DNA from 3 places in the Marinobacter fonticola genome. Region 2 is predicted to be linked to each of the others. Evidence: predicted binding sites of a transcription regulator. Region 2 holds the regulator's gene; each other region holds the start of a gene.
The links. Region 2 encodes sigma-54, which starts transcription at its own class of promoters, with help from an activator protein. Its sites were predicted from a motif close to ANTGGCATNNANNTTGCTNT; they were not measured.
Positions count from the first base shown of each region.

Region 1 (2,265 bases), 520 kb from region 2:
CACGATCTTCTTGGGTCATGACTTTCCGCCGGTAACTTCTTGTTATAGTCTTCAAAGCATTAATCATGTGCCCCGGTAGCCAGGGAAAAACGGCATTGCTGCGTCCTGGACCTCATCCTTGGCTGAGCCTTTCGCGGCTATCGTTGAAACCCGCTTTGGACGCCAAAAATTAGGCACTTCTACGTATGCCTCAAGGTTAGCAGTAATACCGAAGTGGCTCAATTATAGTGCGATCTGCGTCGATCTGGTTTTATATTTCCTTGTCAAACCAGGCCCCTGACAAACCAGGAACTTATATGAGTGAGCTTGTTAATTCGATTTTGAACCGCTCGTCCGAACCAAGACTGGCGGAACCCGCACCGGATGCCTCGGTTCTGGAAGAGGCTTTTGCCTGCGCCGCCAGGGCGCCTGACCATGCGCTCCTTCGTCCCTGGCGCTACCTGATTATCGAGGGTGACGGCTTGGAGGCTTTGGGCGACGTATTTGCGGCGGCGGCCGATCCGGATGATCCGTTGGCCCCCAAGGTTCAGAAACTGCGTCAAATGCCTCATCGGGCACCCATGATGATTGTCGGTATTACGCGCCATCAGAAGCATCCCAAGGTCCCCGAAATCGAGGAATCGCTGTCTACCGGGTGTGGCATGGCTTTCCTTTTACTTGCCCTGGAGGCTCGCGGATATTCGGGAATGTGGCGTACCGGGCCGGTCGCCTACCATTCAGCGGTGAGAGAAGGGCTCGGCCTGGCCGCAAACGAAACGATTACCGGCTTTCTCTACGTTGGTACGCCAATCGTCAATAAACCGTCCGTCGCTCCGGCCGAAACAAAGAGTTTCGTTTCGCGGTGGCCCAACGATTGAGGCATTAATACTGCATCCAGCCGGCAGGGGGAAAGCTCTTGCCGCTTTGCTTCCCCGCTTGCATCCCAGAACTAGAAAGTTTCCGCTCCAGCCTCGCCTTCACCCGCTTTTAGCCAATCTGGCATCCCAATTGCTTTAGATTCATCAAAGTCGATTTTCGGCAACTTTTTGTTTTGGGCAACTCCGCGGAGAAACGGTATGGCCATCAATTTCAACAACGCTTTGGGTGTGCATGAGCGAGCGGTGAATCTCCGGATTCAAAGAGCTGAGGTTTTGGCCAACAACCTGGCGAACGCGGACACGCCGGGGTTCAAGGCACGGGATATCGATTTTCGTGCCGCCCTGGGCGCCGCCGAGGCGACGTCCCAAGGGCTATCGATGACCCGAACCAACGACGGCCATATCGACACGGGAGCGGCCATGACCGAACGGGCAGCGCTACTATACCGGAATCCACACCAGCCTTCGCTGGACGGCAACACCGTGGATGCCCAACAGGAGCAAGCCACGTTCATGCGCAACTCGATGGATTTTCAGGCCAGTTTCCAGTTTCTGAACAGCAAGTTTACCGGCCTGACCAAGGCCATTACCGGCCAGTAACGGTTTCGCAGGTAGAGGATCAATACCATGTCACTCGGCAACATTTTTGATATCGCAGGCTCCGGCATGACCGCCCAGTCCCTGCGGCTGAATACCACCGCTTCGAACATTGCCAACGCGGAAACCGCCAGTTCCAGCACCGATGAAGCCTATCGTGCGCGCAAGCCGGTATTTTCCGCCATTCAGCAAAACATGATGAATCAGGACGGGTTCGGTTCCGGCTGGGGGCCTGAAGGCGCCGCCTCCGCCGGTGTCCAGGTTGATGGCGTGGTTGAAAGCGATGCGCAGCTACAGATGCGCTACGAGCCGAATCACCCGGCCGCGAACGAAGACGGCTACGTGTATTACCCGAACGTCAACGTGGTCGAGGAAATGGCGGACATGATGTCCTCTTCCCGCAGCTTTGAAATGAACGTCGACGTGATGAACACCGCCAAGTCGATGATGCAGCGCATCCTCACCCTCGGCCAGTCGTAGCCGGCTCAGTAAGGAGTAACCCATGAGCGCGATAAATAATACCGCCGCCGCTGATGTACTGAGTCAGTATCAGACGCAAAGCAGTTCGGCCGGCGCCTCCGATGAGTTGGGCAAAAATGAGTTCATGGAGCTCATGATTGCTCAATTGAAGAATCAAAATCCGCTGGAGCCGCAAGACAACGGCGATTTCATTGCGCAGCTTGCCCAGTTCAGCTCGCTGGAAGAGATGCAGGGATTGTCCGGCAGCGTGCAGGACGTCGTCGGTCAGTTTCGCTCCACTCAGGCGCTGCAGGCGTCGGCAATGGTCGGCCGCACGGTGCTAGTGCCGTCC
Region 1 covers NZ_CP043042.1:2,474,214-2,476,478, reverse strand. The annotation lists gene FXO11_RS10970 (Mpo1-like protein) at 1-19, opposite strand, end outside; gene FXO11_RS10965 (nitroreductase family protein) at 297-857, shown strand; gene flgB (flagellar basal body rod protein FlgB) at 1,056-1,457, shown strand; gene flgC (flagellar basal body rod protein FlgC) at 1,485-1,934, shown strand; gene FXO11_RS10950 (flagellar hook assembly protein FlgD) at 1,957-2,265, shown strand, end outside.
Region 1: the regulator sigma-54 is predicted to act here: its motif matches at 975-994, upstream of flgB (flagellar basal body rod protein FlgB).

Region 2 (2,265 bases):
CTCGAAACATGGCCGTCCGAGTATGGGCTCAAACATCGGCGGCCAGAACGTTGTCATCTGCACACCCATGGCAGTAAACTTCGGCAAAGAAATTGCTTGTAGAACTAAGTCGCCACTTTCTAAGTCCGGGATCAATGCCCTATAACTCCGGGCGCGACGTGGTTCGGCAAAAAATTAACGCCGAGAGCATTAGGGTGACGGGATAAATCAATGGTAATGAAAGCTTCGCTCCAGCTTAAGCTGGGTCAGCAGCTCACCATGACACCGCAGTTGCAGCAGGCCATACGCCTTCTGCAACTGTCGACGCTGGATCTTCAGCAAGAGATCCAACAAGCGCTGGACTCCAACCCGATGCTGGAAACCTCCGAGGAGGAGGAAGGCTCGGACACGTCCGCCGAGAACGAAAACAGCAGCAACGAGGCTGAATCCAAAGAGCAGAATGATTCAGACTCCCAGCAGGAAGACAATAGCTGGGATGAACCGAGCGAAGAGCCGGATTGGTCTGCCGACAACCAGCAGGACATCCCCGACGATCTCCCGGTCGATACAGCCTGGGACGACATCTACCAATCCGCACCTACCTCAGCCTCCCGCGGCGACGACGAAGACGACAGCGACTTTGAGTCTCGCAACTCACCGACAGAAACCCTCCAGGATCACCTGCTCTGGCAACTCAACCTGACGCCCATGAGCGACCGCGACCGCGCCATTGCACACGCGCTGCTGGATTCGGTGGATACCCGCGGCTACCTCATCACGAGCGTCGAGGATATCCACGCGGGATTGGAGGACGAAGCCGACGAGGACCCTCTGGAACTGGACGAAGTCGAGGCGGTCCTGCGCCGGCTCCAGCATTTCGATCCGCCGGGGGTTTTTGCCCGCGATCTGCAGGAATGTTTACTGATTCAGCTTAACCAGTTGCCGCATGACACGCCCTGGCTACCGCAGGCGCGCCTGGTCATCAGTCACTACATCAACCTGCTGGGCAACCGTGATTACGCTCAACTCCTACGCCGCAGCCGCCTCACCGAAGAACAACTCAAGGCCGTACTCGCGCTGATCCAGACACTGAATCCGCGTCCGGGCGACTCCATGGAGCAAGGCGAACCCGACTATGTGGTGCCGGATGTGGTGGTGAGCAAATCGAAAGGCCGGTGGCGCGTCGAACTGAACCCGGAAATCGCCCCTCGGATCCGGGTGAACGCCGGTTACGCCGCGCTGATCCGGCGGGCGGACAGTAGCGCCGACAACACCTATTTGCGCGATCAGTTGCAGGAGGCCAAGTGGTTTATCAAGAGCCTACAAAGCCGTAACGAAACCCTGCTTAAAGTCGCCACCCGTATTGTCGAACATCAGCAAGGCTTTCTCGATCATGGCGAGGAGTCGATGAAGCCTCTCATTCTGTCCGATATCGCCCAGGCGGTCGGCATGCATGAGTCGACCATCTCGCGGGTCACCACCCAGAAGTACATGCATACGCCCCGCGGCATTTTCGAGCTGAAGTATTTCTTCTCCAGCCACGTCAGCACGAACGAAGGCGGGGAGTGTTCGTCCACGGCAATCCGTGCCATGATCAAGAAACTGGTGGCGGCGGAAACGCCAAAGAAGCCGCTTAGCGATAGCAAAATCGCCGCCCTACTTGGCGATCAGGGTATCAACGTCGCCCGGCGAACAGTTGCCAAATATCGCGAAGCCATGCATATACCGCCGTCCAACGAACGTAAACGATTGGTATAACGCAAATACGGATACAGCGTAAGACCGTTATGAGGGACAGCCGCCCTCAAGTCCGGGCGGCCAGACATAATTTCAGGCGTCCGCCGCACGCGACGGGCTCAACATCGGGCGCGCTCTTAAGCGCCCGTGCATGTCGACAAGTAGGAGAAGCCTATGCAACTCAATATGTCAGGTCACCATGTCGAATTAACCCCTCCCCTGAAAGAGTATGTGTCTGAAAAATTTCAAAAACTTGAACGTCATTTCGACCATATCAGCAACTGTCAGGTGACCCTGTCCGTGGTAAAACTCCGCCATACCGCTGAAGCCACGCTGCATGTCGTCGGCGGGGAGGTTCACGCAAAGGCTCAGAACGAAGACATGTATGCGGCGATCGATTCGCTCGTGGACAAACTTGATCGGCAGATCCTGAAGCACAAGGAGAAGACGGTCGACCGAATGCACGGCGCAGCCAGTCGCTAGCCGCTTCATTAAGCGTCAATCGTTATCCGTTTCATATTAGGAAAGCATTCCATCCATGACGGAAAC
Region 2 covers NZ_CP043042.1:2,993,360-2,995,624, forward strand. The annotation lists gene FXO11_RS13325 (RNA polymerase factor sigma-54) at 217-1,737, shown strand; gene hpf (ribosome hibernation-promoting factor, HPF/YfiA family) at 1,891-2,199, shown strand; gene ptsN (PTS IIA-like nitrogen regulatory protein PtsN) at 2,255-2,265, shown strand, end outside.

Region 3 (2,265 bases), 2.2 Mb from region 2:
AGCCGCTCTTCGTCGCACAAATGGGCGACGACCTTGAGCAAGTGATCAGCGGCATAAACGTCGTCAGCGGCGGCCAGGCCCGCCTCTTCGGCGTTTTCCATCGGAACCAACAGCGACCGGCCCGCATCCCGGGCGGCCATGACCGCCGGCAGAACCCCTCGCACCGGGCGCAGTGCGCCGTCGAGGGCCAGTTCGCCAATGCATTCAAGTCCTTGAAGACGTTCAGACGGTATCTGGCCGGATGCCGCCAGGATACCCAAGGCGATGGGAAGGTCGAAACGACCGCCCTCCTTGGGCAGATCGGCGGGGGCCAAGTTGATGGTGATCCGGCGGGTGGGAAATTCGAAGCCGGCATTCATCAGCGCACTTCGAACACGATCCTTGCTCTCGCGCACCGCGGTTTCAGGCAAACCGACGATGGAGAGGGATGGCAGCCCGTTGGATAGATGAATCTCAACGGTAACCGGCGGTGCCGACACGCCCAGGCGGGCGCGGGTATGAACAATGGCAAGCATAACAACCGTCCATGGTATGAATGAGTGGCGAAATCGTTCGATGGCGTCCTGCCATCGGTGGCTATTTACAGTTTTCGGATCAGGCCTTCGGATCGTCCAGTCTGCGCTCCAGTTGCGCGACCTGCTTCTCCAGCGCTTCGACTTTCTCCCGCGTGCGCATGAGTACCGCCTGCTGGGCATCGAACTCTTCCCGGGTCACCAAATCCAACTTACTCAGTACCGTCAGTACCGTGGCGCGGGCATGCTGCTCAAAGTCCTCACGCGCTGCGCGGGCCATGTCAGGCACGAACTGACCGAACTGTCCCTGGAGTTGTGCAAAGATATCCTGCGGTGTTTTCAATTTGTCGCTCCACGGGTCCCAAGGAATGAAAGGAAAAGTGTACCATAAACGGTGTGATGCGCAGCCCACTCAGGCACGCACCGAAATGGCGCACCAAAACGGTTCGCAACGAAACACGGCGCACCGATGTAATGCGCCCGGGTGATCCAAAACAGGGCCACTCGACCATACAGTATTGTTTTATTAGGTTATTTTTGCGTTGGCACACACGATGCTTTAAGCCTCGTACGCAATCCGCACAGCTGTGTGCGAGGTGGCAGCATCCCGAGCTCAAACCCTAACCCATACCGAGAAAGTTTGAGACGGCATTACCAAGGAGACAGCAATGAAACTTGTGACAGCGATCATCAAGCCTTTCAAGCTGGACGATGTCCGCGAGGCATTATCCGAGATAGGCGTTCAAGGCGTGACCGTCACTGAAGTCAAAGGCTTCGGACGGCAAAAGGGGCACACCGAGCTTTATCGGGGTGCGGAATATGTGGTCGATTTTCTGCCCAAGGTCAAGGTTGAAGTTGCTATCGGCGACAACCTGCTGGATCAGGTCATCGAATCCATTACCAAGGCGGCCAACACCGGCAAGATTGGTGACGGCAAGATCTTCGTCACCGAACTGGAGCAGGCCATCCGGATTCGGACCGGAGAGACCGGAGAAGAAGCCGTTTAAGGCCCTCCCGATCCTGTAGAAAACGCCAACGCAAAAAACCTATTCATCCTTGAAGAGCCTTGTGCGGAGGGCTTCATATGGAAAACAATATCTTCCATTTGCAGTACACTATAGATACCTTTTATTTCCTTGTATGCGGCGCATTAGTCATGTGGATGGCAGCAGGCTTTGCCATGCTGGAGTCCGGACTGGTACGCGCCAAGAACACCACTGAGATCCTCACCAAAAACGTCGCCCTCTACGCCATCGCCTGTATCATGTACATGGTTTGCGGCTACGCCATTATGTATGGCGGCGGCATTTTTCTTTCCGGCATGAGCGAGGTTGACGTCGCGGGCGTGCTGGGCGATTTCGCCGGCCGTGAAGACGGCTTCGAAGGCGGTTCCATTTACTCGGGTGCGTCCGACTTCTTCTTCCAAGTTGTATTCGTCGCTACGGCGATGTCCATCGTTTCCGGTACGGTTGCAGAGCGCATGAAACTCTGGGCCTTCCTGATCTTTGCCATTGTTATGACCGGCTTTATCTACCCGATGGAAGGCGCCTGGACCTGGGGCGGCGCTTCCGTGTTCGGCATGTACACGCTTGGCGACCTGGGCTTCAGCGACTTCGCCGGCTCCGGCATCGTTCACATGGCGGGCGCGGCGGCTGCCCTGGCCGGCGTTATCCTGCTTGGCGCCCGTAAAGGCAAATATGGCCCGAACGGCGAGATCCGCGCTTTTCCGGGCGCCAACCTGCCGATGGCGACG
Region 3 covers NZ_CP043042.1:682,802-685,066, reverse strand. The annotation lists gene FXO11_RS02970 (YifB family Mg chelatase-like AAA ATPase) at 1-515, opposite strand, end outside; gene FXO11_RS02965 (accessory factor UbiK family protein) at 595-855, opposite strand; gene glnK (P-II family nitrogen regulator) at 1,181-1,519, shown strand; gene FXO11_RS02955 (ammonium transporter) at 1,597-2,265, shown strand, end outside.
Region 3: the regulator sigma-54 is predicted to act here: its motif matches at 1,054-1,073, upstream of glnK (P-II family nitrogen regulator).